DNA from 3 places in the Pectobacterium punjabense genome. Region 2 is predicted to be linked to each of the others. Evidence: predicted binding sites of a transcription regulator. Region 2 holds the regulator's gene; each other region holds the start of a gene.
What was found. Region 2 encodes LexA, which represses DNA repair genes until DNA is damaged. Its sites were predicted from a motif close to TNCTGTATGTACATACAGNA; they were not measured.

Region 1 (10,361 bases), 450 kb from region 2:
TTGCTGGATGCGCAATTATTGAATCCGGCTCAGTGGCCAGTGATTAATGCCGTCAGCGGCGTGAGTGGAGCAGGACGTAAAGCGTCGATGACCAACAGTTTCTGTGAAGTCAGTCTGCAACCATACGGTATTTTCAACCACCGTCATGAGCCTGAAATTTCAACACACCTCGGCACGCCAGTGATCTTCACGCCGCATTTGGGCAACTTCGCTCGTGGCATTCTGGAAACCATCACTTGTCGCCTGCAACCGGGCGTAACCCAGCAGGATGTCGCCGAAGCTTATCACAACGCTTACCACGATAAGCCGCTGGTTCGCCTGTATGATAAGGGCGTCCCGGCGCTGAAATCCGTTGTCGGCCTGCCGTTCTGCGATATCGGCTTCTCGGTTGACGGTGAGCACCTGATCGTGGTGGCAACCGAAGATAACCTGCTGAAAGGCGCGGCGGCACAGGCTGTGCAATGCATGAACATTCGTTTTGGTTTCCCTGAAACTCAATCGTTAATTTAATCACTATTGGTCCCGACATTTCGAGGCGCGAAGCATAATGAATCCGTTAATTATCAAGTTAGGTGGCGTTTTACTGGATAGCGAAGAAGCGCTGGAGCGTCTGTTTACCGCGCTGGTGGCTTACCGTCAGGAGCATCAGCGTCCGCTGGTGATTGTGCACGGTGGCGGTTGTCTGGTAGATGACCTGATGAAGAAACTGTCGCTACCTGTCGTGAAGAAAAACGGTCTGCGCGTCACGCCTGCCGATCAGATCGACATCATCACTGGTGCGTTGGCGGGCTCCGCTAACAAAACCCTGCTGTCATGGGCAAAGAAGCATGATATCAACGCGGTCGGCTTGTGCCTGGGCGATGGCGGCAGCACGACGGTCACGCAGCTCGATGAGTCTTTGGGCTTTGTGGGTAAAGCGGAAGCGGGATCGCCTGCGCTGCTGAACACGCTGTTGTCTGCGGGCTATCTGCCCGTCGTCAGCTCCATCGGGATTACGGCACAGGGCGACCTGATGAACGTCAACGCCGATCAGGCGGCGACGGCGCTGGCGCAAACGCTGGGTGCGGATTTAATCCTGCTGTCTGACGTGAGCGGTATTCTGGACGGTAAAGGCCAGCGTATTGCCGAAATGACGGCAGAGAAAGCCGAGCAACTGATTGCTCAAGGCATCATCACCGATGGCATGATTGTTAAAGTTAATGCCGCGCTGGATGCCGCGCGTGCGCTAGGGCGTCCGGTTGATATCGCTAGTTGGCGTCATGCTGAGCAACTGCCTGCGCTGTTTAACGGCGTGGCGATTGGTACACGTATTCTGGCGTAAGTCGTTTCTGGGTATGGCATGATGCCATACCAACATGAATTAAATTCTGGGAGTAATCGTTATGGCTTTGTGGGGCGGTCGGTTTAGTCAGGCAGCAGATCAGCGTTTTAAACAATTTAATGACTCACTGCGGTTTGATTACCGTCTGGCGGAACAGGACATCGTTGGCTCGATCGGCTGGTCGAAAGCGCTGGTGACGGTCAATGTGCTCAGCGAGCAGGAACAGCAACAACTGGAACAGGCGCTGAATGCACTGCTGGTTGAGGTACAAGCCGATCCTGAGATGATCCTGCAAAGCGATGCAGAAGACATTCACAGTTGGGTTGAACTGCGCCTGATTGAGAAAGTCGGTGATTTGGGCAAAAAACTGCATACCGGTCGCAGCCGTAACGATCAGGTCGCAACCGACCTGAAGCTGTGGTGCAAGGCACAGATTGCAGAGCTGCTGCTGTCAGTACGCCAACTGCGTCAGGCGCTGGTCACGACGGCAGAAGCCAATCAGGATGCTGTAATGCCGGGTTATACCCACTTGCAGCGTGCACAGCCGGTGACGTTTGCACACTGGTGTCTGGCCTATCATGAAATGCTGGCACGTGATGAAAGCCGTCTGGAAGATACGCTTAAGCGTCTGGATGTCAGCCCGCTGGGCTGTGGCGCGCTGGCGGGAACGGCTTATCCGATTGACCGTGAGCAACTGGCTGGCTGGCTGGGATTTGCCTCGGCAACGCGCAATAGTCTGGATACGGTTTCCGATCGCGATCATGTACTGGAACTGCTGTCTGATGCTTCGATCGGGATGATCCACCTGTCACGTTTTGCCGAAGATCTGATCTTCTTCAACAGCGGTGAAGCGGCGTTCGTTGAGCTGTCTGACCGTGTGACATCAGGTTCTTCCCTGATGCCACAGAAGAAAAACCCGGATGCGCTGGAGCTGATTCGCGGTAAATGCGGTCGCGTACAGGGCGCGTTGACCGGCATGATGATGACGCTGAAAGGCCTGCCGCTGGCGTATAACAAAGACATGCAGGAAGATAAAGAAGGGCTGTTTGACGCGCTGGATACCTGGCACGACTGCCTGATGATGGCGGGTCTGGTGCTGGAAGGTATTCAGGTTAAACGTCCACGCTGTAAAGAAGCCGCTGAGCAAGGCTACGCGAACTCGACAGAGCTGGCGGATTATCTGGTTGCGAAAGGCGTTCCGTTCCGTGAAGCACACCATATCGTGGGTGAAGCGGTGGTGGAAGCCATTCGTCAGGGCAAAGCGTTGGAAGCACTGCCGCTGGCTGATCTGCAAAAATTCAGCGCCGTGATTGGCGATGACGTGTACCCGATTTTGGCACTGCAATCCTGTCTGGATAAGCGTGCTGCACAAGGTGGCGTATCACCACAGCAGGTTGCTAAAGCGATTAGTGATGCGAAGCAGCGCTTAGCTTAATTCGCCCACCTCTGTTCTCCCAGCGTGGTGTTCCGCGTTGGGGGAATTCCACCGTTATCACTCTGATTCTTCTGCAAATTATCATCTATCCATTTTCATATGGAATGCGGCTCGCATTTTTCTGCTCAGTGTCTTCCCCGCCGGAATTGTTTCTGGACATCCATACAGTATCATTTTACCTTGACCGACAGCGTGAAAGGCCTGCGGAGGCAAAGTGGATATCAGCATATTTTATGGTTTAGGCGGTGGTGTGGTGGGCCTGCTGATCGGGTGGTTGATTGCCAGCCTGATTCATCAGCAGAAGCTGTCACAGCATGATACCGAGCAACGGCTGCTAGCACAGACATTACAGCAAACCCAACAGTCGCTCAGCGAACAACAGCAGGTAAAGCAGCAGGATGAACAGCGGCTGCGGCAAAACGAATTGGAATTGCGTACGGTTCACGCGCAGCTTTCTGCCAGTCATGAAAAACTGCAACAGTTTGGTGAACTCCGTACCGAGTGCGGGCAGCTCAATCAGGAACTGCGAACGCTGCGTGAAATCAATAGCGCGCAGGAAGCCGAACTGCGCGAAGTCACCATTCGTCTGGAAGAAACCCGGATGGCGGCGGAAGAAAAGCAGCGATTGCTGGCAAACAGTGAACAGCGGCTGACGACGCAGTTTGAGAATCTGGCGAACCGAATTTTCGAACACAGCGGACGCAAGGTGGATGAGCAAAATAAACAGAGTCTGGATAAGCTGTTGATGCCGCTGCGTGAGCAACTTGATGGATTTCGCCGTCAGGTGCAGGATAGTTTTGGCGCGGAAGCGCGCGAGCGTCACACGTTGGCGCACGAGATCCGCAATCTGCAACAGCTGAACGCGCAGATGGCACACGAAGCCATCAACCTGACGAAAGCGCTGAAAGGGGACAATAAGACGCAGGGGAACTGGGGCGAAGTTGTGCTAAGCCGTGTGTTGGAAGCCTCTGGCCTGCGCGAAGGGTATGAGTATCAAACTCAGGTCAGTGTGCAAACGGGGACAAATAGCCGCCTGCAACCCGATGTCATCGTGCGTTTACCGCAGGGCAAAGATGTCGTGATCGATGCCAAGATGTCGCTGGTGGCCTACGAACGCTATTTCAATAGTGATGATGATGTAGAACGTAGTTCGGCGCTGAATGAACATTTGCTTTCCGTTCGCAGCCATATTCGGCAGTTGAGCAGCAAAGATTACCAACAGCTTCCAGGGCTGCGTTCGCTAGACTACGTGCTGATGTTTATTCCTGTCGAACCCGCTTTTCTGGTTGCTATCGATCGCCAGCCTGAATTGATCAACGAAGCGCTGAAGAACAATATTATGCTGGTCAGCCCGACCACGCTGCTGGTGGCATTACGCACCATCAACAATTTATGGCGCTATGAACAACAGAGCCGCAACGCACAGCAGATCGCCGAAAAAGCCTCACGGCTATACGATAAACTGCGGTTGTTTGTGGATGATATGGAAGCGCTAGGGCAGAGTCTGGATAAAGCGCAGGGCACTTATCGTCAGGCGATGAATAAACTTTCGTCTGGGCGTGGTAACCTTATTGGCCAGGCTGAGGGGTTTCGCGCGCTGGGCGTTGAAATTAAACGCACGATCAGCACCTCATTGGCTGAAAAAGCAACGGCCCATGAGCATGCTGAACGCGATGGATTACTCGGCTCTACCGCATCCGACGCGGATTCACCGACCGTCAAAATGGAAGGTGAAGAAGGGCGGCCGCCGCACAGGCAGCTTGAATTATGACGGTATAAATAGGTATGGATTTCGCGGGCTTGGCACCTACGCTATGCGAAATTAGTGCAGTGGGGTTTTTATCCGGGTCTGGTACACTCTTACCATTAATGGGTAGACCCGAAATTTGACTGAAATAGTAGGCGGATAAGATGGCAAGTGAGCAGGAGAATACGGCCGACTTTGGTTTTCGGACTGTCGCCAGGGATGAAAAAGAAGTCATGGTGGCTGAGGTTTTTCATTCTGTAGCCGCAAAGTATGACCTGATGAATGACCTGATGTCTTTTGGTATCCACCGTATCTGGAAGCGTTTCACTATTGAATGTAGTGGGGTAAGACGTAACCAGCGCGTTCTGGATCTTGCCGGAGGGACAGGAGATTTAACCGCTAAATTCTCCCGCATGGTTGGTGAGGGTGGTGAGGTCATTCTGGCGGACATCAACGCATCAATGCTGAAAGTCGGCCGCGAGAAACTGCGTAACAAAGGCATTATCGACAACATCAACTACGTGCAGGCCAATGCAGAAGCGCTGCCGTTCCCCGATGATTTCTTCGACTGCATTACCATCTCTTTTGGTCTGCGCAACGTGACGGACAAAAACAAAGCGCTGCGCTCCATGTACCGCGTTCTGAAGCCCGGTGGCCGGTTGCTGGTGCTGGAGTTTTCCAAGCCGATAATTAAACAACTGAGCACCGTTTACGATGCGTATTCATTTCATATCCTGCCGAGGATTGGCGAAGCCGTGGCGAGTGATGCCGGGAGCTACCGCTATCTGGCGGAATCCATCCGCATGCATCCCGATCAGGAAACGCTGAAAGGGATGATGAGCGACGCCGGTTTTGACAGCGTTAACTATTTCAACCTCACGGGTGGAATCGTTGCGCTGCACCGTGGGTTTAAATTCTGATTGGAAATGCCAATGCTGATAACGTCTTTTCTGACAGCTACGCTGGAAACTGCGCTGAATCAGCTGCTTTTTCAAGATACCGTTTCTTGTGATCGAAGCATGAAGTCAGCACGTCAGCGCTTACAGGGGAAAACACTCCAGATCGCGCTGGCTGAACTGGATGTTCCCTTGGTGCTGGTGTTTAGCGAACAGCGGCTGGATGTTGTCAGCCAGTGGGGAGAATTGGCTGATTGTCGTCTGCAAACACGCGTTCCGGTTCTGATGAAGTTACGCGATCGTCAACAGCTATCATCGCTGATGCGCAGTGGTGAACTGGTTATTGAAGGTGATATTCAAGTCGTTCAACAGTTCATCGTGCTGTGCGATCTGGCGGAGTTCGATCCAGCGGAATGGTTGTCCCCTTATCTGGGCGACATTGTTGCTCAGGGGCTTAGCCAGACTGCACAGAAAACCCTGGATTTCCTGAAGCGGTCATTACATCAGCAGCAACATTTCTTGTCCGAGACGTTAACGGAAGAGTGGCGACTGGCTCCGGGGAAACTGGAAAATGCTTGGTTCCATGAGGAAATTGTCGCGCTGGATAAATCCGTCGATGCGTTGTTCGAACGACTGGCGAAACTGGAGGCTTTACGATGACGCCCGGTGAATTACGCCGCCTCTACAGTATTGTACGTGTGTTGCTGAGCTATGGTCTGGATGAACTCATTCCTAAAATGCGTTTGACGTTTCCGCTGCGAGCGGGGCGTCGCCTGCTGTTCTGGCTACCTAATCGTCACCGCAATATGCCTTTAGGGGAACGCCTGCGTTTGGCGCTTCAGGAACTGGGGCCGGTGTGGATTAAATTCGGGCAAATGATGTCGACGCGCCGCGATCTGTTTCCACCCGCTATCGCCGATCAGTTAGCGATGTTGCAGGATAAGGTTGAACCGTTTGATGGCAAACTAGCGCGTGAGCAAATTGAGCTGTCGATGGGGGGAATCCCTCTTGAAGAGTGGTTTGACGATTTTGATATCAAACCGTTGGCCTCCGCCTCGATTGCGCAAGTTCATACCGCTTGCCTGAAAAGTACGGGAAAAGAGATCGTTATCAAGGTGATCCGCCCGGATATTTTGCCTGTCATCAAGGCAGATATGCGCCTGATGAAACGTCTGGCTGGCTGGTTGCCCCGCCTGTTGCCGGATGGTCGCCGTCTGCGCCCGCGCGAAGTGGTACTGGAATACGAAAAAACGTTGCTTGATGAGCTGAACCTGCTGCGAGAAGCAGCTAATGCCATCCAACTACGGCGTAATTTTGATAACAGCCCAATGCTGTATGTGCCGGAAATTTATTCGGATTATTGCAGCGAAAGCATGTTGGTCATGGAGCGCATCTACGGTATTCCTGTTTCTGATGTCGAGGCGCTACAGGCCAATGGCACGGATATGAAATTACTGGCAGAGCGTGGCGTTCAGGTTTTCTTTACGCAGGTATTTCGCGACAGCTTCTTCCATGCGGATATGCATCCCGGCAATATCTTTATTAGCTACGAGCACCCGGAAGATCCGCAATACATCGGTATTGATTGCGGTATCGTCGGTTCGTTGAATAAAGAAGATAAGCGCTATTTGGCCGAGAATTTTATCGCTTTTTTCAACCGTGATTATCGCAAAGTCGCCGAGCTGCATGTCGATTCAGGCTGGGTGCCGGCGGACACCAATGTGGCAGATTTTGAATTTGCTATTCGTACCGTCTGTGAGCCGATCTTCGAGAAGCCGTTGGCGGAAATTTCGTTCGGCCATGTATTATTGAATTTGTTTAATACGGCGCGTCGCTTCAATATGGAAGTTCAGCCTCAGCTAGTATTGCTGCAAAAAACGCTGCTATATATTGAGGGCGTTGGTCGGCAGCTTTATCCGCAGCTCGATCTGTGGAAAACGGCCAAGCCGTTTCTGGAGAGCTGGTTGAAGCAGCAGGTCGGTTTACCTGCGGTTTTCCGGGCGCTAAAAGAAAAGGCACCGTTCTGGGCTGAGAAATTGCCGGAGCTTCCCGAACTCTTTTATGATGGGCTGCGTCAGCATAAGATGTTAAAGCAAAGCGTCGATAAGCTGGCACATGAGCTGAAAACGCAGCATGCTCGCCAAGGGCAGTCACGATATCTTTTGGGTATTGGCGCAACGCTACTAATCAGTGGTACGTTGTTGCTAATCAGCGGTGTTGAAGCCGATATGGTTCCCGCAGGGTTGATGGCAGCAGGAATAGTTGCCTGGATTATCGGTTGGCGTCGCACTCGTTGAAGCAGATCATGATGTACGCCAGAATTACCCGATATAATAACGAGAATTCTGTCGTTCCCCTTTTTGAAAAGAGGTAAATGTTATGGGTGGTATTAGTCTCTGGAACCTGCTGATTATTGCAGTTATCGTCATCTTACTGTTCGGCACTAACAAGCTGAGAACGCTGGGTTCAGATTTGGGCGCGTCAATCAAAGGTTTTAAGAAAGCGATGGGGGACGATCAGCCGTCCACTAGCGCAGACAAAACGCAGCCAGATGCCGATTTCGCTACCAAGTCTATCACTGACAACCAATCAGACGTTAAGCAGGGCGACACGAAGAGCCAGCATAAAGAGCAGGTGTAAGCTGTGTTCGATATCGGTTTTGGTGAATTGCTATTGGTGATGGTTCTTGGCCTGATTGTTCTCGGGCCAGAACGATTACCCGTCGCCGTCAGGACGGTTGCAAGCTGGATTAGGACGCTGCGTTCGCTGGCGTCTACGGTTCAGAATGAACTGTCGCAGGAGCTGAAACTCCAGGAGTTTCAGGAAAGCCTGAAGAAAGTCGAAAAAGCCAGTTTGCAGAATCTTTCGCCTGGGTTGAAAGCCTCAATGGATGAACTCAAAGAGGCAGCAGAAGCGATGAAGCGTGGCTATACCGAGACACCGTCGCTGCAAAAATCAGATGACCACCAAAAATCGGATGGGCATAGCGCAGCGATGGAACCGCAACACAATACCCCGCTGAACGATCCCGAAGCGGCCTACGACGGGGTGATTGAAGCGGAAACCGCAGTACGTCCAGCAGACAGCCAGCCTAAACCTGAAAACGGTGCTGCTGTTGAACATCACCATGATGGTCGCAATGCCACGGGTGATGAAGCTGTCGGCAACGATAATGTCAAACCTGAGCAGTCCCAGTCTTCTGCTGTTTCTGCCCGTCAACCGAGTGATAGTCGTTAGTTTATGGCCGATGAAGATACTCAACCGCTAATTAGCCACCTGATTGAGCTACGCAAGCGGCTACTGAACAGCATTATCTGTGTGCTGGCGGTATTTGTTGTGCTGGTGTTCTTTGCCAATGACATTTACCAAGTGGTTTCTGCACCACTCATTGAGCAGTTACCTGCTGGTGCTAGCATGATCGCGACTGATGTCGCTTCGCCTTTCTTTACGCCGATAAAGCTGACGATGATTGTCTCAGTGTTTGTCGCCGCGCCGCTGGTGCTCTATCAGGTGTGGGCGTTTGTCGCTCCTGCTCTATATAAACACGAGCGTCGCTTAATGATGCCGTTGCTGGTATCCAGCAGCCTGCTGTTTTATTCGGGCATGGCGTTTGCGTACTTTGTGGTGTTTCCGCTAGCGTTCGGCTTTTTCGCGAAAACGGCACCCGTTGGCGTGTTGATTGCAACCGACATCAATAACTACCTCGATTTTGTTATGGCGCTGTTCATGGCGTTTGGCGTATCGTTTGAGGTGCCGGTTGCCATTGTACTGCTCTGCTGGAGTGGTGTGGTGACGCCAGAAGACCTAAAGAAAAAGCGGCCTTATATTTTGGTGGGCGCATTCGTTGTCGGGATGCTGCTGACGCCGCCGGACGTTTTCTCACAGACGCTACTGGCGATTCCGATGTACCTGCTGTTTGAAATCGGTGTGTTCTTCGCGCGGTTTTATGTTGGTAAAGGCCGAAGAGCTGAAACCGAGGAGCCATCGCCGTAACGTACGGTCTCCTGCGGTAGGATGGTAAAATGACCTCTCTTTGAGAGGTCTTATTTTTTTATTCGCCAGAGTGATAGTCATGTTTGATATTGGTGTCAACCTAACCAGTTCCCAGTTTGAAAAAGACCGGGAACAGGTCGTCATCCGGGCAAAACAAGCGGGTGTTAGTGGCATCTTGATCACGGGAACCAATGCTCAGGAAAGCCATCAGGCAATGTTGCTGGCGCAAGCCTATCCCGATTACTGCTGGTCAACGGCAGGTGTTCATCCGCATGATGCCAGCCAATGGGATAGCGCTATCGCTGAACAGATTCATCAAATGGCAAACGCGGCTTGTGTGGTTGCCATTGGTGAATGCGGGTTGGATTTCAACCGTAACTTTTCTACTCCAGAGGAGCAGGAACGCGCATTCAGCGAACAGTTAGCGATAGCGGCTGAGCTGTCCATGCCGGTTTTTCTTCACTGCCGTGACGCCCATCTCCGCTTTATTTCCCTATTGAGGCCATGGCTGAATCAGTTACCTGCCGCTGTGGTTCACTGCTTTACCGGTAATCGCCACGAGTTGGATGAGTGTCTTGCGGCGGGGCTGATGATCGGCATCACGGGTTGGGTTTGCGATGAGCGCCGCGGGCTTGAGTTACGCGCCTTATTACCACATATTCCCGCCGATCGGCTGTTGGTGGAAACCGACGCACCTTATCTGTTACCCCGGGACTTACGCCCTAAACCCGCATCCCGTCGTAACGAACCCTGTTATCTGCCTCATATTATTCGCCAGATTGCGGAGTGGCGTGGAGAAGATGCCACATGGCTGGGACAGACAACAGATGAAAATGCCCGCCGGGTTTTCCGGCTGGCTTGATTCAGGAGAATAATGACATGAGCAATGCTTTTCCCGGCACGTTCCCTGGCCGACGTATGCGCCGCATTCGCCGCCATGATTTCAGCCGTCGCCTTGTTGCTGAAAAT
Region 2 (10,361 bases):
CTGAAATAAAACAACAATTATACTCGCTGGTAGCGTAAATCATCTCCCTATACTATCTGCCCATAACCTGATGGCGGGCCAAATTTTCAGACAACACCTGCTGCAACAAACACAACAGGGCCATATAGCCCACAACAAAATTAATTGGAGAGATGATGAAAAATTTAGAAAGCACTGCACTGCTGGTTGCACGTATCTTAATGCCAATTCTGTTTATCGTTGCAGGTTACGGTAAGCTGGGTGATGCCTATGCAGGCACACAGCAATATATGCAGGCAATGGGTGTACCGACCTTCCTGCTGCCGCTGACGATTCTGCTGGAGCTGGGTGGTGGTCTGGCAGTTCTGTTCGGGCTGCTGACACGTACTGTCGCGCTGTTCACTGCTGGCTTTACGCTGCTGACCGCACTGATTTTCCACTCTAACTTTGCAGAAGGCATGAACCAACTGATGTTCATGAAAAACCTGACCATCGCGGGTGGTTACCTCCTGCTGGCTGTAACTGGCCCAGGCGCATTCAGCATCGACCGTCTGCTGGGCAAAAAGTGGTAAGACGAGCCTTTTCCGGCCTGTACTACACTTAATCATCGAATAATGAATTAGACGGCAAGCTCACAAAGCTTGCCGTCGTCTTATCATCACTCACTAACGGGAGGATTTATGGGACAACTGGTTGATGGCGTATGGCACGATACCTGGTATGAAACCAAATCTACCGGCGGTCACTTTAAACGTTCAGAATCCGTATTCCGCAATTGGGTAACGCCTGATGGTTCCCCTGGCCTCACCGGTAAAGGTGGTTTTCCCGCTCAATCTGGCCGTTATCATCTGTATGTTTCACTCGCCTGTCCGTGGGCACATCGCACTCTGCTAATGCGACAGTTGAAAGGATTGGAAAATCACATCGCGGTTTCGGTAGTTCATCCACTCATGCTCGATCACGGTTGGACGTTCGGTACAGATTTTGAGGCCGCGACGGGCGACTTGCTCTATCAGCACGAATTTCTCTACCAACTCTACCTTCACGCCAAACCGGGCTACAGCGGTCGTGTAACGGTTCCTGTCCTGTGGGACACCGAGCAGCACACTATCGTCAGTAATGAATCTGCAGATATCATCCGTATGCTGAACAGCGCTTTTGATTGTCTGGGCGCAACAGCCGGAGACTACTACCCGGAAGCGCTACGAACTCAGATTGACGAATTGAACGGCTGGATTTACGACAAGGTCAACAACGGTGTTTACAAAGCGGGTTTTGCGACGAGCCAATCAGCCTACGATGAGTCTGCCACCACCGTTTTCGCCGCGCTATCCGATCTGGAAACCATTCTGGCAAAACAGCGTTATCTGACTGGTGAGCAGTTAACCGAGGCCGATTTGCGGCTGTGGACGACATTGATCCGTTTCGATCCTGTCTATCATACGCATTTTAAATGCGATAAATATCGCCTGAGCGATTATCCCAATCTGTTCGGTTTTTTGCGTGATATTTATCAGATGCCTGGCATCGCTGATACCGTCGATATGGCGCATATTCGCCACCATTACTATCGTAGCCACGGCACGATTAATCCACATGGTGTGATTTCTCTGGGCCCAGAGCAAGATCTGAACCAGCCTCACCAGCGTGATAAGACGTTTGTCAGTTTATACTGAAGTAATAAATGTAGCGGCAAGGTGTGATACCACACCTTGCCGCAGAAAAGCGTAAAATTTAAGGCTGGTTCAGCAGTTTGGGAATTTCCCGCAGGAACCAGGATTTCGCTTCGCCCATGCTGTCTCGCCGCCACGCCATAATAATCTGGCTTTCCATCTGATGTTCCGGCCCAATCACCAGTAAGCGCCCTTCGGCAATATCCTGCGCTACCATTGGATAAGGCATGGTTGCGACACCTAATCCAGCCAGCAGTGCACGCCGTTTATCATCTAGCGAACTCACCGTCAGACGCTGCTGCTTATCCAATAGTTGCACCGTCAGCACCGGGCGTTCACGCGCGGTATCCGCGACTGCAATCCCGCGATATTTCACACGGGTCGCATCTGACAGCGGCTCAGGCTCCTGATGGATGGGGTGCTCTGGGCTAGCGACGTAAACGTTATTCATCGTATACAGTTTGCGGGTATTCATTTCGGACGACGCACGAAAATGCATGTCCGGCGCAATCACGATATCGGCACGCCCTTGTTCAAGACGCTCCCACGCCCCTGCCAGCACTTCAGTCAGAATCGATACCTGCGTATTCGCTTTGAGCGCCAGTTTATCGATTAGGGGAAAAATCCGCTGAGTTGGAATCAGGGCTTCCGTCACAATCGTCAGGTGCGTTTCCCAACCGCGAGCCAGCGCCTCCGCATCCGTGGTGAGTTTATCTGCGGCTTCCAGCAGAATACGCCCGCGTTCCAACAACATTCGTCCAACATTCGTGAATTTAGTACGATGCCCGGAACGATCGAACAGCACCACATCTAACTCTTCTTCCAGTTTCTGCATGGTATAGCTCAGTGCCGAAGGCACCCTACCCAATTCGTCTGCCGCAGCGGCAAAGCTGCCACGACGATCGATCGCATCCATCACCCTCAGGGCTTCCAGCGTCAATGCTCGTTCTCTCGCCATCTTCGTACTCATTCAGGAATTTTGAATATACCGACCAGATTAACTAGCTAACAATCCAACGTCCACACAATTACTATCGGTTTAAGAAATAATTATCTGGGGGATAAAAATTATGATCACACGAAGAGCAGCCGGGCAATGCGGCCAGGCCGATTATGGCTGGTTGCAGGCACGCTACACTTTCTCTTTCGGTCACTATTTTGACCCACAGTTACTGGGCTATGCTTCTCTTCGCGTGCTCAATCAGGAAGTACTGGCACCGGGGGCATCATTCCAGCCGCGAACTTACCCACGGGTTGATATCCTGAACATTATTCTTCAGGGCGAAGCAGAATACCGTGACAGCAACGGCGGTCATATTCAGGCTAAAGCTGGCGATGTTTTGTTGCTTGCCACTCAACCAAACGTCAGCTATAGCGAACATAATACCAACCCCAGCAGCCCGTTGACGCGCCTACAATTATGGTTGAATGCCTGCCAAACCAGAGAGAACAGCCCGCTGCAACGCATGGGGCTCAATTCATCAAGTCATACTCTGCTCGCGTCACCGGAAGGCGAGCAGGATAGTCTACAACTGCGCCAACAGGTCTGGATTCACCATGTCGATCTCCAGCCGAATGAACAAAGCACGATAGTGCTACAAGGGAATCAGGCATATCTCCAACTGATTCACGGTTCAATGACGGTGAAAAGCGATCGGCACAGTGAAACATTACACTGCGGCGATGGTGCTTTCATTAAGGAAGAAACAACGTTGACGCTACAGGCAGAATCTCCTTTGCGAGCGCTGCTCATCGATCTGGTCGTGTAGTTCCTCTTCCCATCGTCTTCGCAGGAAAGCGCCACTCGCTCGGCGTTTTTATTCAGCCGTGGTAAGATATCTGTCTTGTTCCTCAATGTGTCAGGGTGATATGACAATGGATTCAACCAAACAGGACAAACTTCTTGCCCAGGCTGAACAGATTTGTCAGCAGCGCGCTGTGCGTCTAACGCCACAGCGGTTGGAGGTTCTACGCCTTATGGCACAGCAAACGGGTGCTATCAGCGCTTATGACCTGCTGGATCTTCTGCGACTCACAGAACCTCAGGCTAAACCGCCCACTGTATATCGCGCACTGGACTTTCTGCTGGAACAGGGCTTTATCCACCGCGTTGAATCAAACAACAGCTATGTGCTGTGTCACCATATCGAAGATCACAGTCATACGTCTGCCCTTTTCATCTGCGACCGCTGCGGGCAAGTCACTGAACGTCAAACCGAAGGTGTAGAAGAAACGCTACGCAGTCTGGCGCAGCAGTCAGGGTTTACGCTGCGTCACAGCGTTGTGGAAGCACATGGGTTGTGTGGAGACTGTCAGGAAGTGGCATCATGCAAACAGCCGGATCATTGCGATCACGACCATACTGTTCCTATTAAAAAACGATAGCCCTTGGGCTATCGTTTTTTACGAACGGCTAGCTCCAGTCACTGTTACGAATAACGCCAACCGCTAAACCTTCTATCGAAAAACTTTGCTGACGCAGGTCGACAACGATAGGGGCGAACTCTTCATTTTCAGCGAGAAGATGCACTGTATTACCCTGCTTCTTCAGGCGTTTCACCGTTACTTCATCGTCAATACGCGCCACCACAATCTGACCGTTGCGCACATCTTCTGTTTTATGTACGGCCAGCAAATCGCCATCCATAATACCAATATTTTTCATCGACATACCGCTGACACGCAACAAAAAGTCGGCGCTAGGTTTAAACATAGCGGGGTCAACCTGATAGCGGCATTCGATATGTTCCTGTGCCAACAGAGGTTCACCTGCGGCGACACGACCAACCAGAGGAATTCCCGTCTCTTCTTCCATGAGCAGACGAATACCACGAGACGCGCCCGAAACAATTTCAATCACGCCTTTACGCGCCAGAGCTTTCAGATGTTCTTCAGCCGCATTTGGAGAGCGGAATCCCAGCTGTTGGGCAATTTCCGCCCTCGTTGGCGGCATTCCGGTTTGCGCAATATGATCGCGGATCAGGTCATAAACCTGCTGCTGCCTTGCTGTTAATACTTTCATTCCGCCCCCTGGTTGTTTATACAGTCTTGCTGTGAGTATATACAGGTAAGGCACAATTGGGAATCGAGATATAGGCAAAGCCCCTGACTTTTATTCATTTATGCGGAGCGTCAGGCAAAATGTTGCCAGAGGATACTGCCCCATACGACAGCAGCTAACAAGATGGCAACAAAGACAGCCGCTGACCCAATATCTTTCGCCCGACCGGACAATTCGTGGTGCTCTAAACCAATGCGATCGACGACAGCTTCAATGGCGCTGTTAGCCAGTTCAAACAGCATGATCAACACAACAGATCCGATAAGCAGCAGTTTTTCAACCAGCGTCACCGGTAGTAAACACGCAATAATAATACCGACAACCGTCAGTATCGTTTCCTGACGAAACGCCGCCTCGTGCTGCCAGGCCTGCTTCAGTCCCTTAAAGGAATAACCGGTAGCCTTAATAATCCGGGTCATCCCCGTTGCTTTATTCATTTATCCTCCATTTTTAGACTCTAAATAATTCGAGTTTCAGGCAGGCGGCAAGAGAGGGAGTCCCGATGAGCTTACTCAAGTAAGTGATTCGGGTGACTGAACGCTGCCAACGCACATGCAACTTGAAGTATGACGAGTATATGCAAAATAGTTCGCATTTTAACGCGCTTACGTTGTCTCATCACCACAGATCTCTGGCGCAGTTTCTGGTATCCTTGCGGCGCGTTGCTAACAAGAGGCTCCATGTTGTTATGTCAGGTTGGCGTAAAATTTACTATAAACTATTGAATCTCCCACTGAAACTGTTGGTGAAAAGCAAAGTTATTCCCGCAGATCCGGTGGTCGAGTTGGGGTTAGATCCCTCACGTCCTATACTCTATGTTCTGCCTTATAACTCTCAGGCGGACCTATTGACGCTACGTGCGAAATGTCTGGCATTGGGGTTACCCGATCCCTCGCAGCCGTTCGAATTCAATGGCGTCGAACTCCCCAGCCATGTCTTTATTAATGACGGGCCGCGCGTTTTCCGCTACTACGTTCCCAAGCAGAAATCCGTCAAACTGTTCCACGACTATCTGGACTTGCACCGTGCCAATCCAGATTTAGATGTGCAGATGGTGCCGGTTTCCGTGATGTTTGGGCGTTCTCCAGGTCGGGAAGGCCATTCACAGGCCACACCACACCTGCGATTGCTCAACGGCATCGAGAAATTCTTCGCCGTACTGTGGCTAGGCCGTGACAGCTTTGTCCGCTTCTCCAGCCCGGTGTCGCTGCGCTATATGGCGACCGAGCATGGTACTGACAAAACCATAGCCCACAAACTGGCGCGTGTCGCGCGTATGCATTTCTCCCGTCAGCGTTTGGCGGCAGTTGGCCCACGCTTACCCGTACGTCAGGAGCTATTTAACAAGCTGCTGGACTCCAAAGCGATCAAGAAAGCCGTAGACGATGAGGCGCGCAGTAAGAAGATTTCCCACGAGAAAGCGCAGCAAAATGCAATCGCGCTGATGGAGGAAATCGCTGCCGACTTCTCTTACGAAGCGGTGCGTCTGTCAGATCGCGTATTGAGCTGGACGTGGAACCGTCTTTATCAGGGGATTAACGTCCATAACGCCGAACGCGTGCGACAACTGGCGCAGGATGGTCATGGTATTGTCTATGTGCCCTGCCACCGCAGCCATATGGATTACCTGCTGCTGTCCTACGTTCTGTATCATCAAGGCTTAGTTCCGCCGCACATCGCCGCAGGTATCAATCTTAATTTCTGGCCGGCGGGTCCCATCTTCCGCCGTCTTGGTGCGTTCTTTATTCGCCGGACCTTCAAAGGTAACAAGCTCTATTCCACAATTTTCCGCGAGTACTTGGGCGAGCTATTTGCCCGTGGTTATTCCGTTGAATACTTCATGGAAGGCGGGCGTTCGCGCACGGGACGTCTGTTAGAGCCCAAAACCGGTACGCTGGCGATGACCATTCAGGCTATGCTAAGAGGCGGTACGCGCCCTATCACACTGGTGCCGATTTATGTCGGCTACGAGCACGTGATGGAAGTCGGCACCTATGCGAAAGAGCTGCGCGGCGCGGTGAAGGAAAAAGAAGGCTTTATGCAGATGGTGCGCGGTTTGCGCAAGCTGCGTAATCTGGGTCAGGGCTATGTGAACTTCGGCGAACCTCTGCCGCTGACCACCTATCTGAACCAGCATGTGCCGCAATGGCGTGACGCGATTGACCCGATTGAGGCACAGCGCCCAAGCTGGCTAACGCCGACAGTGCAGGATATCTCCATGGATATCATGGTGCGCATCAATAACTCTGCGGCAGCGAACGCAATGAACCTGTGCTCTACCGCCCTGTTAGCATCGCGCCAGCGTTCTCTGACCCGTGAGCAAATGCATGAACAGCTAGACTGCTACCTGCAACTACTGCGCCAAGTGCCTTACCACAAAGATATTACAGCGCCTAAGAAGACAGCGGATGAACTGTTGGAACACGCGCTGGGCATGAACAAGTTTGAAGTAGAGAAGGACAGTATTGGTGACATCATCATTCTGCCGCGCGAGCAAGCGGTTCTGATGACGTATTATCGCAATAATATCCAGCACCTGTTGGTCTTGCCGTCGCTGATCGCCAGTATCGTCATTCATCATCGTCGGATTACTCTCGCCGACGTCGTGCAACAAATCACGCTAATCTATCCGCTGCTGCAAGCCGAGTTGTTCCTGCATTATTCCAAAGAGCAATTACCGGGCGTGCTGGAAACGCTAGCTAATGAACTGGTTCGACAACAGTTGCTGTGTAGCCGTGACGGCGAACTCGCCATTAATCCACCACGCATCCGTACGCTGCAACTGTTATCAGCTGGCGTGCGTGAGACGCTGCAACGTTATGCGATTACGCTGTCTTTGCTGTGCGCGAACCCAGAAATCAACCGTGGCACGCTGGAGAAAGAAAGCCGAAATATGGCACAGCGTCTGTCTGTTCTGCACGGTATTAATGCGCCGGAGTTTTTCGATAAAGCGGTGTTCTCAACGCTGGTCGCGACGTTACGCACAGCCGGATATATCACCGACAGTGCGGAAGCAGCGCAAGGTGATATCGTGGCAATCTACAACATCCTTGGCGATTTGATCACCCCGGAAGTTAGGTTGACTATCGAAAGTGCCAGTTCGTCTGCCGAAATGGAAACAGCCGGTCAGACGGTGGAAGAGGTAAAGCAGGAATAGTCAGGCAGGAACCACGGTAAAATGGTGGATAACACGCCGCCATCAAGCCGTGGACGCATTTAGCGTGACGATCCGTCAATAAAAAAAGCAGCGAGAAATCGCTGCTTTTTTGTCTCTACTGTCTACCTTACAGCCCAAACAGTACGCCAATAAATATCGCCATACCCGCATATTTATTATTGTGGAATGCCTTAAAACAGGCATCGCGCTCGCGCCCGGCAGTCAGTATTTGCTGATAGATAAACATCCCGCCAGCGACCAACAGCGAGATATAGTAGGGGGTTCCCAGCCCGGTGATCTTTCCTAAAATCAGCAGCAAGGCCAGCATACTCAACTGCAATAGCCCGATAATGAGATTATCAAAACGACCAAATAAGATCGCAGTAGACTTCACACCGATCTTCAGATCGTCATCACGATCCACCATCGCATATTGCGTATCGTAAGCCACCGTCCAGCAAATATACGCCAAAAACATCATCCAGCAGGTCACGGGCAAGCTTTCACTGACCGCGACGTAGGCCATCGGAATCGACCAGCCAAACGCCGCCCCCAGCACGAACTGAGGCAGATGGCTAATTCGTTTCATAAACGGATAAACCCATGCCAGTGCCAGCCCGGCGACAGACAATAGAATCGTCATCTTATTCAGCGTCAACACCAGACCAAACGCCAACAAGACCAGAACCACGAACAGAATTTTGGCTGATTGCTCGCTCACCTCGCCGCTGGGCAATGGGCGAGAAGCCGTACGTTTTACATGGCCGTCAAAATGCCTGTCGGCATAATCATTGATAACGCAACCCGCCGCACGCATAAGGAAAACGCCAGCGACAAAAACAAAGAGCGTCCACGGTGCAGGTGTTCCCCCTCCCGCCAGCCACAGCGCCCATAGCGTTGGCCACAGCAGTAACAGAGAACCTATCGGTTTATCAATTCGCATCAAGCGACAATAAGCCAGCCATTTCCCTGCTGTAACACTTCTTTCCAAGGATTTATCTCCTCAAATTACCTGCCAACCTTCATCACCAGGTGTGTAATAAACGGGTGATTCCGGTAAGAAAAGCTCAGTCAACAGTAACGGATACCCCGAAAGACACAGGCGGGAACGCCGCGCCCATAAACCTTCGCAACATCCGGTATGAATATAATCACGCGTCAGCGATTTTTGCTCAAACAGATAACGGCCTAACGGCTGATTGCCTATTTTGGTCAACGCTGAGCCTGAACCATCGAGCGTCTGTTGTGGGACAATCGTTCTGCCGAAAAGCCAAGGGCGATCGTCACCATACAGCACGACTTCACGCAGCCAGTAACGTTCATCAAGAGGGAGTTGATCGCGCTCTTCGCCCAATACCTGTGGCGTAATGAAACCCTCACGACAAAGCGTGACCCTCAGTTGGGCACAGTATTTTTCAAGCCGCTGCGTCATGGAACTGGTTTCCATCAACCAGTCACCAATGTGTTCAGGCAATACCGAAGGGGGTTCAGTAAACCAGGATATGGTGCGCAAAAGCGTTGACGCATCGTCAGACATTGTCCCTACTCCAGACAGGGTTGCTTATCGATAAAGCATTCGTAAATAAAGTAAGCGCCCCTATTGTAGCGCAGAATGCTTCCCCCGATAACACGCTATAAACCAATTCATCCCCGATGTGGCAACATTTTGGCAATGTGGCTGGTTACGCGCCAGCCATCGCGATACCTCTTTAGTCATTCACACAGCAGTTTGGTGGGAAATCAACAAGCACAAGTATGCTTATCTCAATAATGCATTGAATTGATTGATAGAAAAGAGGCGCATAAAAAAAGCACCACCCGGTATCGCGACCGGATAGTGCTCTTTAAAGGACAGAAAGACGAGCTTCTGTAACCTGACCGCCAGTCACCGGAAAATGGCTTCCGGTGGCAGGAGTGTCACATGTCGGGTAGCAGCAGCACATTACTGTGCCGCCGCCCCCTAAGAACCGTACATGCAAGTTTCCCCGCATACGGCTCAAGCCCTTATAAACCCGCACTACTGTTTGGGCCGACAACGTAATAACTAGCAAAATCAGTTGAGACAAAGTGAAGTTTTTGTTTATTTCTCAATATTTCATATAATCAAAAATTAACGAGTTATATCAATACCCCTTGGAAATCAAGGTTGCTTAACTAGAACAATTCTAAATTGCTTTAATTAATTCAGGGGGCTCCACGCCTCTCTGGGATTGCAGTATCAAAATAATTATTCTCAAAATTCATGTAATAGAGGAAGTATCGATCCATACCTGACCTTCTCCAACTCTTTCAGGATCGTTAACCTCAGGTAACGGCCGTCCGGTAAAGGTTCAAGTAGGAAGAGCACGGCTTCTTCCCACAATGCACACAGTGCCACCCTTTTGCTCCCTAGTCTCTCGAGTCGATCCCCTTCCGGTCAGGACTCTGTGCCGTTACACGGAGAACAACTCGGGGACATTCAAAAATTTGGCCAAAACAAGCCTCCTTGAAT
Region 3 (10,361 bases), 1.3 Mb from region 2:
CGAAGATCGCCTTCCTGCCAATTAGCAAGCGGGTGCCCATTGAGCGTAATGTCCCCGTATTCACAATTCCATGCCCGAGTCAGCAATTGTAATAGCGTAGATTTTCCGCATCCGGTGCGCCCAAGCAATGCCAGGTGTTCGCCTGCCTGAATCGAGAGCGTGATATTCCGCAGCACGGGCTGTGGCTGGCCGGGATAAGTGAAGCCGACATGTGAGAGTTCGATTGAGGCCGTGCGCGATGTCTCTGGTCCACGGTCAGGGAACGTGACGTCGATGGGCTGGTGAATAATTTGATCGACCCTAGCGGCGGAAGCAATAACTTGTCCCATATGCTGGAAGGCTACTGTGACGGGAGCCAGCGCTTCGAAGGCGGCAAGTGACGCGAACACGAACAGGGCGATGAGTGCACCGGGCTGTGGGTTGCCGCCAACACCATCGGCGGCGAGCCACAGAATCAGCGTAACGGTCAGCCCACTGCATAAAATCATCACCGCCTGAGATAATCCAGTAAGATTGGCCTGCTGACGCTGGCGACGCAGCCAGTTAATTTCCACCAGTGCCAGCTGTTGACGGACACGATCGAGTGCGCCAAAAACGGTTAACTCCGCCTGACCTTGCAGCCAGGTGGTTAACTGAAGACGGTATTGTGCACGCAGTGCGGTCAAATCCTGCCCGATGCCGTTACCTGCGCGGTAAAACAGAATAGGCAGACAGAGTAAGAGCACCAGCATGATAGCCCCAAGCGTTAGAGCTAATGCGGCATCAATGAAACTCAGACCGTAACAGACGATGAGAATGACGACAAAGGCGCTGACAATAGGCGAAATAACACGAAGGTAGAGGTGGTCAAGTGTATCAACGTCCGCCACGAGTCGGTTTAGCAGCTCAGCCTGACGAAACTGTGCCAGCCCGCCGGGAGAGAGCGGCAGAATGCGAGAAAAGGTGAAAACGCGCAGACGCAGCAGAACACGGAAGGTTGCATCATGGCTGACGACTCTTTCGCCATAACGTCCGGCGGTACGCGCGATAGCGGCACCCCGCACGCCTGCCGCAGGGAGCATATAGTTAAACGTGAGTAACCCGACAATACCTGCCAGTGCGGCTCCCGCGAGAAACCAGCCGGATAGGGCGAGCAAACCGATGCTGGCCAGCAAAGTGGCGATTGCCAGCACCACGCCCAAACTTAAGCGCCAAATATGCTGACGATAAAGTGCCAGAAAGGGTTTTAATACTCGCATCGTTTTTATCTGAGCCATTACAGCGCCCCCTGTCGTTGTGCCAGCAGTGCCGCGAAGGGACCTGCTTCGGCGCGAAGTGTTTGATAATCCCCCTGCTGAACCAGTCGACCTTCTTCCATCACCCAAATTGCGTCATAGTCGGTGATATCGTTGAGCTGATGCGTGACCAGTAGCGTGGTCTGAGAACGTGCTGCTGTGTTCAGCGCGCTCATAACCAACTCCTCGCTGTGGGCATCAAGGCTGGCTGATGGCTCATCCAGCAGTAATAAGTTGCAAGGGTGGATAAGGGCACGGGCAACGGCGACGCGTTGCGCCTGCCCGACGGACAAGCGGGCTGCGCCATCACCGAGCGTTGTTTCCAGACCCTGTGGGAGTTGCGGCAAAAATTCCTGTACATACGCGTGTTCAATCGCATATTGCAATTCCAAAGGACTGGCCTGCGGATTACCCAGCAGAATATTGCTGCGCAGCGTTGGTTCCGGCAAGTGGGGATTTTGCCCGACCCAGCTCAACTGTTTACGCCACGATTCAGACGTGAGTGAGTTGAGTGCTTTGCCATTGACGGTTAATGAACCGCGATAGGGCAGGAATCCTAATAGCGCATTAAGCAGTGAACTTTTTCCTGCTCCGCTGATACCGACTAACGCGATACGTTCGCCTGCGCGGATATCGAATGTTAACGGTTGGGTTAACGGCGTGCCATTGGGGGAGAGGACAACCAGATCTTCCGCGCGGACAGCAATGGCGGTATCGCTGCTGAATTCATATGTGCCAAAGCCTACTGATTCGCCTTCCTCGGCTAAAAAGGTTACCAGGGATTCCGCTGCGCCAATAGCTTGAGCTTTGGCATGGTAAAAGGTGCCGAGATCGCGTAAAGGTTGAAAGAATTCCGGTGCCAAAATAAGGACGAGAAAACCGGCGAAGAGCGTCACGCCCATTCCATAATGACCAAAATCGAGTTCTCCGAGATAAGAGAAACCGAAATAGACGGCGACAACTGCGATAGAAATGGAGGCGAAAAATTCCAGCACGCCCGAGGAGAGAAATGCCATGCGCAGCACTTCCATGGTACGGCTACGGAAATCTTCGGAGGCATGGCGGATTTGTTCGGTTTCAGCCTGACCGCGATGAAACAGGCGTAGCGTTTCCATTCCGCGTAGGCGATCGAGGAAGTGTCCGCTTAGGCGAGCCAACGCCAGAAAGTTACGCCGGTTGGCATCCGCTGCGCCCATACCGACCAATGCCATAAACAAAGGGATGAGCGGTGCGGTGAGAAACAGAATCAGTCCTGCGGCCCAGTTGATCGGAAAGAGGGTGATCAAAATAAGCAGCGGGATCAGCGCGGCAAGATACATTTGCGGTAGATAGCGGGCGTAATAGTCCTGCATATCATCCACCTGCTCAAGAATCATCGTTGCCCAACTACCCGCGGGTTTACCCTGAACCCAGGCCGGGCCGAGCTGCTGTAATCGATCCAGTACCAGCTTACGAATATGCTGTCGAACCGCTTGCCCGCAAAGAAAACCGACACGCTCGCGTAACAGGCTATTAAGCGCACGCAGAATAAAGGTGGCGATCAGCAGAAGGAAAGGAGAGAACAGGGATTCTCGGGGGGCATGCTCGATGATCAAAGCGTGGAGCAGAGTGGCTAAGAGCCAGGCTTGTGCGACGATTAGCGCGCCGCTCAGGAATCCGAGCAGCAGTGAAAGCCGTAACCAACGTTGTGCCAGCTTACTTTGCTGTTTCAGCCAAGCGGTCAGTTCTTGCTGTCTGGTTTTTTTCATCGGGCACCAGTTCGTTATGTTGCAGAAGTGGACTTAACAGAAAATAACGCTTATGTAACTGTTAGGTAACAAAATTATCTTCTATCATGCAGAATGTCGTCATGTTACCGCGACAGGGGCGCGCTGAAAACGAAAAGGAGAGGGGAAATCGGTGAGACGATCAATTTTTGTGTTGCGGCAGGCAAATCGGAAGGAAGAAAACGGAACGGCTGCTGCCGCTCCGTTCTCGCATCGTACTACTTGCTGATGGTGAGCCCATCCAGGTAACGTTCAGCATCCAGCGCAGCCATACAGCCTGTACCGGCAGAGGTAATGGCTTGACGGTAAATATGATCCATCACGTCACCTGCGGCAAAGACGCCAGGAATGCTGGTTTGTGTCGCGTTGCCATGAATACCGGATTGCACTTTGATATAACCGTTTTCCAGTGCCAGTTGGTCGCCAAACACGGCGGTATTCGGGCTGTGGCCGATAGCGATAAACACGCCAGCCAGCTCAAGCTCTTCTGCCGCGTCGCTCTGTGTATCGCGGATACGCACGCCGGTTACGCCCATATCATCACCCAGCACTTCGTCCAGCGTACGGTTAGTATGCAGGATGATGTTGCCGTTTTTAACTTTGTCCATCAGACGGTCGATCAGAATCTTTTCTGAACGGAACGTCTCGCGACGGTGAATCAAATGCACTTCCTCAGCGATATTAGACAAATACAGTGCTTCTTCTACGGCGGTATTCCCGCCGCCAACGACGGCAACTTTCTGATTCCGATAGAAGAACCCATCACAGGTTGCACAGGCGGAAACGCCTTTGCCTTTAAACGCTTCTTCAGACGGCAGGCCAAGGTAGCGAGCCGATGCGCCCGTAGCGATGATCAGTGCATCACAGGTGTATTCGTCGCTATCGCCAAATAGACGGAATGGACGGTTCTGCAAATCAACACGTTCAATATGATCAAAAATCACGTCGGTATTGAACTTGGTCGCATGTGCGTGCATACGCTCCATCAACAGCGGGCCGGTTAAATCGTCGGCGTCGCCTGGCCAATTTTCAACTTCAGTCGTGGTCGTCAACTGACCGCCTTTTTCCATACCCGTGATTAATACTGGCTGTAAATTCGCGCGTGCAGCATACACTGCGGCAGTGTAGCCAGCTGGGCCTGAGCCCAGAATCAATAACTTGTGATGTTTAACGGTACCCATGCTTTCCTCATTTCATGACGGCGAATGATGTTCATATAACCAGCCTTTACGACCAACTCGTTTCTTTAACGACGAACATATCTACCACGAACAATGAGAACGATTGTAAGGAAATTACAAGAGTAAAAAAAGTATGCAGAAAAGTTGCTAGCTATTTGTTTAATCGTTAATGGCGATGGAGATAATAAATTGCTGAAAAATCAGCCACATTCATAAGTAAAATGATTGAACCCACCTCGGCAGATGGCTCTGGCTTATCGAATCTGGCAGTTTCTTCTGATTTTCGTTGTTTTACTTTGACAATCGGCTGTGCATTTGCGAAAACATCTGGGTAAGAGGAAATTTTTTGTATGTGAACAGTTAAAAGCTCGGCTTTTTATTCGTTTTTGCGCAGGCAGGCCTTTAGGCCACGGATATGACGTGATGGTCTTCTTCGTTGGTTAGTAATACGTGGGGCGAGAACGGGAAGTTAATGACTGTTGATAGACAAAATAAGCAGCGTGTCTTCTTTAAGGGTAACTCTGATACATGAGGTCTATCGGGGTAAAGCGGGTGCAGGGAAAAGTGAAGAGAGACAATAATAATGGTAGACACTAAAAAGCGACCAGGAAAAGATCTCGATCGTATTGATCGTAACATCCTGAACGAATTGCAAAAAGATGGGCGTATTTCCAATGTCGAGCTTTCCAAACGTGTTGGGCTGTCGCCGACACCGTGTCTGGAGCGTGTGCGTCGTCTGGAAAGACAGGGTTTCATTAATGGCTACACAGCGCTGCTAAACCCGCATTATCTGGATGCGTCACTGCTGGTTTTTGTTGAAATAACGCTAAACCGTGGTGCGCCTGATGTGTTTGAACAGTTTAATTCTGCGGTGCAGAAGTTGGAAGAGATTCAGGAATGCCATCTGGTTTCCGGCGATTTTGACTACCTGTTGAAAACGCGTGTTCCGGACATGTCCGCTTACCGTAAACTCCTGGGCGAAACGCTGCTGCGTCTGCCGGGTGTAAACGACACCCGTACATACGTGGTGATGGAAGAAGTGAAGCAAAGTAACCGTCTGGTCATTAAGACTCGATAAACGCGTGGGTGCAAAACCCGATAAATTCAGCTACACTCCTGTGAATTTATACAGTCCCAGCGCCGGGTTTTCTCGGCGCTTTGTCATAAACCTTACAGGCCCCTGGAGAGACTCTTGAGCCAGGAATATACAGAAGATAAAGACGTTACCCTGAAAAAACTCAGTGGAACACGTCGTTTGCTTGAAGCGATTTTAATCGTTGTGGCACTTTTTGCGGTTTATCTCAGTGCCGCATTGCTCAGTTTCAGCCCTTCCGATCCCAGTTGGTCGCAAACTGCGTGGCATGAACCTATCCATAACCTTGGCGGTGTGGCGGGTGCCTGGTTGGCCGATACGCTGTTCTTTATTTTTGGCGTTCTAGCCTATGCTATTCCGCCGATCATGCTATCCCTGTGCTGGGCGGCTTTCCGTCAGCGTGATAACCATCAATCTATTGAATATTTTACTTTTTCGCTTCGTCTGATTGGAACGTTGGCGCTAATCCTGACTTCTTGTGGTCTGGCTGCGCTGAACATTGACGATCTCTACTATTTTGCTTCCGGTGGCGTATTGGGAAGCCTGTTGAGCAGCTCAATGATCCCGCGTTTTAACAGCATGGGCGCGACGCTGGTTCTGTTGTGCGTGTGGGGTGCTGGGCTAACGCTGTTTACTGGCTGGTCATGGCTAACCATTGCCGAAAAAATTGGCGCTGGAGTGTTGGGCTGTCTGACGTTCATGTCAAACCGCTCGCGTCGCGATGAAGAGTATCGTGAAGAAAACGATCGTGAAGAGGATGAGAACGATGTGCTTAACCTGCATCACGATGACGCATCAGATGAGGCGACAACACAACTGCGTGATGACGATGACGTCCTGTTTTCTGCACCTTCTGTTGCTAATGCCGTACACGATACGATGGCAGATCGCACGATAGAAGAGGGATCACCTTCAACGGAAAACGTGCCAGCCGCTACACAACCGATACTCTCAGCAGAAAGGCCCGCGGCAGCATTGTCTGACGCACCATTGTCTGGCTCTGTGTCGCCAATTGTCCCCTCTGAGAGCGACTCGACGCCGACGCTGTATTCGTTTGAGGTTCCTGAATCGCCTATAACGACGCCAGGCCCCCATGGCAGTGCGTCTATTCCTTACGGGAATGCTTACGAGAATCATGTTGTACCGCCGATCGTAACGCCATCAGTGATTCAACCGTTTGCTGAGCCAGCACAATCTGCACGCGATACCGATTTCAACGCGAATAACACCTTTATGCCAGCGTTTAGTGCTGATGCGGATGAGAACCCGCAGATTAAACGCGGTGTAGGGCCGGAGCTGCCGCGCCCTAATCCGGTACGGATTCCTACTCGCCGCGAACTGGCGTCATATGGAATAAAACTACCGTCGCAGCGGCTGGCCGAAGAACAAGCAAGGTTACAGGCTCAGAGCAATAGCGCAGAGACGGAATTGACGAACGACGTGTATCAGGAAGAGACACCGGATGATATCGCCCAGCAAGAAAATGCGTTACAACAAGCGTATTTGGAGCAGCAGCGTCAGCGTTATGGCGACGAGTATCCGTTACAGGAAGACGATGAAGACGCACTCCTACAAGCGCAGCTAGCCAGCGATTTCGCTGCACAGCAGCAGGCTCGTTATGACGCCCGCGCGTCACAGCCTGATGAGATAACGCCTGTACCGACAGTATCGCCTGCGGGCAGTGAGTCGGTTCGTCCAACACCCGTGGCACCACATAACGCCTTTTCGTTTTCGCCGTTTAGCGTAGAGAATGAGCGCGAATCTGAACCGCATGTTTTTAGCGAGTCCCCGTATTCACCGCCGTCTTATCGCCCAGAACCCGCGCTTCCGCCGATGCATGCTGGTGAAGATGAGGACGACGACGATGAGCACGCTCCGCTGATGTTTGGCCAGCCTGTGCAACCGCCGTCAGCGCCTGTTGAGGCTGTAAAACAGGAAAATGCGGCGGCGCCAGCGCATCATCCGGCAATGGATGGCCTGATTCATCCGTTCCTGATGCGTAACGAACAACCGTTGCAGAAGCCAACTACGCCACTGCCAACGTTGGACTTGTTGACCCCTCCACCGGCAAGTGAAGCACCTGTTGATAATTTCGCGTTGGAACAAACCGCTCGATTGATTGAAGCGCGTCTGGCTGATTTCCGGGTAAAAGCGGATGTCGTTGACCACTCTCCAGGGCCGGTTATCACGCGCTTTGAACTAGACTTGGCTCCGGGTGTTAAAGCCGCGCGCATTTCGAATCTATCACGCGATTTGGCTCGTTCATTATCGGTTGTCGCGGTGCGTATTGTTGAAGTGATTCCCGGTAGGCCGTATGTCGGGCTGGAATTGCCGAATGCGCATCGCCAGACCGTTTATCTGCGAGAAGTGCTGGACTGTGACGCGTTCCTGGATAATCCTTCGCCGTTGTCGATCGTCTTGGGGAAAGATATCGCGGGTGAACCCGTGGTTGCCGACCTGGCGAAAATGCCGCACTTGTTGGTTGCCGGTACTACAGGGTCGGGTAAGTCGGTCGGCGTCAATGCCATGATCATCAGTATGTTGTATAAAGCCACGCCGGAAGACGTGCGCTTTATCATGATCGACCCCAAAATGCTTGAGCTCTCGGTGTACGAAGGCATTCCACATTTGCTGACGGAAGTCGTAACCGACATGAAAGATGCCGCAAATGCGTTACGCTGGTGTGTTGGCGAAATGGAGCGCCGCTACAAGCTGATGTCGGCGCTTGGCGTGCGTAATTTGGCGGGATACAACGAGCGGGTCATGACGGCAAATGCGATGGGACGTCCGATTCCCGATCCGTTCTGGAAGCCGGGCGACAGTATGGATATGACACCACCAGTGCTCGAAAAGCTGCCATATATTGTCGTCATGGTCGATGAATTTGCCGACCTGATGATGGCGGTAGGTAAGAAGGTTGAAGAACTGATTGCTCGACTGGCGCAAAAAGCGCGAGCTGCGGGTATTCACCTGGTACTGGCGACGCAACGTCCTTCAGTTGATGTGATCACCGGGCTTATCAAAGCGAACATTCCGACGCGTATCGCGTTTACTGTTTCCAGCAAGATCGATTCACGGACTATCCTCGATCAAGGGGGCGCTGAATCGCTCTTGGGTATGGGGGATATGCTGTATATGGCCCCTAACTCCTCGATTCCCGTCCGCGTGCATGGCGCTTTTGTACGCGATGAGGAAGTGCATGCCGTGGTCCAAGACTGGAAAGCGCGGGGTCGCCCTCAATATATCGATAATATCGTCAGCGGTGGCGATGATGGAGAAGGTGGAAGCCTCGGCCTTGATGGCGATGAAGAACTCGATCCACTGTTCGATCAGGCGGTAGAGTTTGTGGTTGATAAGCGCCGCGCATCCATTTCCGGCGTACAGCGTCAGTTCCGAATTGGCTATAACCGCGCTGCGCGAATTGTTGAGCAAATGGAAGCGCAGGGCATCGTCAGTTCTCCTGGACATAATGGTAACCGTGAGGTACTGGCGCCACCATCAATGGAATAACAACGCGGTATCCGTTGACATCACTCCATCATAAGGGCTGCGTGTGCAGCCCTTATGCAAAGAAGCGTAAAAGCGCTAATAAGCAGATAATTCACCTATCACTGTCCGAGTGGGTTCAGATAACATAGATTCATAAATCACAGTGCCTCACAAGTAACCGTGATCTACAAAGAACATCGACGCAACATTAAGCGTTTGGCCTTGATAGACAAGGCCTGTTATATCAGGAAATTCAAAGGATTATGCGTATGAAAAAGTGGTTAGCTATCAGTTGCCTGATTACGGGAATGACGTCAACCGCTGTCTATGCGGACGCAGCAAAAGATTTGCAGGGGCGCCTTAATAAAGTAAACAGTTTCCACGCAAACTTCAGCCAGACCGTCACCAGCGCGGATGGCGCAGCGGTGCAGGAAGGAGAAGGTGAACTGTGGTTAAAACGCCCTAACTTATTTAACTGGAAAACAACATCACCCGATGAAAGTGCATTGATCTCTGATGGAAAAACACTCTGGTTTTACAATCCGTTTGTTGAGCAGGTCACGGCAACCTGGTTGAAAGATGCAACAGGCAACACGCCGTTCATCCTCATTACGCGTAACGATACCAGCGACTGGGATAAATACGATGTGCTTCAGAAAGGCGATAATTTCGAACTTACGCCGAAGTCAGCCAGCGGCAATCTAAAGCAGTTCGCGATTAATGTGACGACAAACGGCACGATCAAACAATTTACCGCGACGGAACAAGATGGGCAACGCAGTACCTATGTGCTGAAAAATCAGCAAAACGGCGCTGTTAATGCCGCTCGGTTTACGTTTACGCCACCGAAAGGCGTCACGCTGGACGATCAGCGTCAGTGAGGCCAGCGTGAGTAACCTGTCACTTGATTTTTCCCATAATGAATTCCAACCGCTGGCCGCGCGTATGCGGCCAGCAACATTGGCGCAGTATATCGGTCAACAGCACCTGTTAGGTGTTGGTAAACCACTGCCACGAGCCATTGAGGCAGGGCAGTTGCACTCAATGATTCTTTGGGGGCCGCCAGGAACGGGAAAAACGACGCTGGCAGAATTAATTGGGCATTACGGGCAGGCGGATGTCGAGCGTATTTCTGCCGTAACGTCCGGCATCAAAGAAATTCGTGAAGCGATTGAACGCGCTCGGCAAAATCGTAATGCGGGTCGCCGCACTATCCTGTTTGTCGATGAAGTTCATCGTTTCAACAAAAGCCAGCAGGATGCGTTTCTGCCACATATCGAAGATGGAACGATCACCTTCATTGGCGCGACAACGGAAAACCCTTCTTTTGAACTCAATTCTGCCTTGTTATCGCGCGCCCGCGTCTATCTGCTAAAAGCATTAACGGCAGAAGATATCGAACAGGTGTTATTACAGGCGATGAGTGACCGCGAGCGCGGATATGGTGAGCAGAATATTCAGCTGCCTGCTGAAACGGGTCGAATGCTGGCAGAGTTGGTCAATGGGGATGCCCGACGTGCGCTGAATAGTCTGGAAATGATGGCGGACATGGCAGAGA

Region 1: rmuC (DNA recombination protein RmuC) is a predicted target of LexA. The motif match lies at 2,907-2,926, and genes of this name have one in related genera.
Region 3: E2566_RS09135 (DNA translocase FtsK 4TM domain-containing protein) is a predicted target of LexA. The motif match lies at 5,336-5,355, and genes of this name have one in related genera.

What each region holds. Positions count from the first base shown of each region.
Region 1 covers NZ_CP038498.1:226,504-236,864, forward strand. Annotated here, with positions in the region: gene argC (N-acetyl-gamma-glutamyl-phosphate reductase) at 1-510, shown strand, start outside; gene argB (acetylglutamate kinase) at 548-1,321, shown strand; gene argH (argininosuccinate lyase) at 1,383-2,756, shown strand; gene rmuC (DNA recombination protein RmuC) at 2,971-4,527, shown strand; gene ubiE (bifunctional demethylmenaquinone methyltransferase/2-methoxy-6-polyprenyl-1,4-benzoquinol methylase UbiE) at 4,668-5,423, shown strand; gene ubiJ (ubiquinone biosynthesis protein UbiJ) at 5,436-6,059, shown strand; gene ubiB (ubiquinone biosynthesis regulatory protein kinase UbiB) at 6,056-7,696, shown strand; gene tatA (Sec-independent protein translocase subunit TatA) at 7,779-8,039, shown strand; gene tatB (Sec-independent protein translocase protein TatB) at 8,043-8,636, shown strand; gene tatC (Sec-independent protein translocase subunit TatC) at 8,640-9,392, shown strand; gene tatD (3'-5' ssDNA/RNA exonuclease TatD) at 9,472-10,254, shown strand; gene hemB (porphobilinogen synthase) at 10,272-10,361, shown strand, end outside.
Region 2 covers NZ_CP038498.1:679,511-689,871, reverse strand. Annotated here, with positions in the region: gene E2566_RS03100 (DoxX family protein) at 156-551, shown strand; gene E2566_RS03095 (glutathione S-transferase family protein) at 660-1,655, shown strand; gene E2566_RS03090 (LysR family transcriptional regulator) at 1,714-2,610, opposite strand; gene E2566_RS03085 (pirin family protein) at 2,723-3,421, shown strand; gene zur (zinc uptake transcriptional repressor Zur) at 3,528-4,037, shown strand; gene lexA (transcriptional repressor LexA) at 4,066-4,674, opposite strand; gene E2566_RS03070 (diacylglycerol kinase) at 4,785-5,150, opposite strand; gene plsB (glycerol-3-phosphate 1-O-acyltransferase PlsB) at 5,402-7,870, shown strand; gene ubiA (4-hydroxybenzoate octaprenyltransferase) at 7,998-8,861, opposite strand; gene ubiC (chorismate lyase) at 8,874-9,407, opposite strand.
Region 3 covers NZ_CP038498.1:2,022,694-2,033,054, forward strand. Annotated here, with positions in the region: gene cydC (heme ABC transporter ATP-binding protein/permease CydC) at 1-1,238, opposite strand, end outside; gene cydD (heme ABC transporter permease/ATP-binding protein CydD) at 1,256-3,022, opposite strand; gene trxB (thioredoxin-disulfide reductase) at 3,259-4,221, opposite strand; gene lrp (leucine-responsive transcriptional regulator Lrp) at 4,805-5,299, shown strand; gene E2566_RS09135 (DNA translocase FtsK 4TM domain-containing protein) at 5,414-8,824, shown strand; gene lolA (outer membrane lipoprotein periplasmic chaperone LolA) at 9,073-9,684, shown strand; gene E2566_RS09145 (replication-associated recombination protein A) at 9,692-10,361, shown strand, end outside.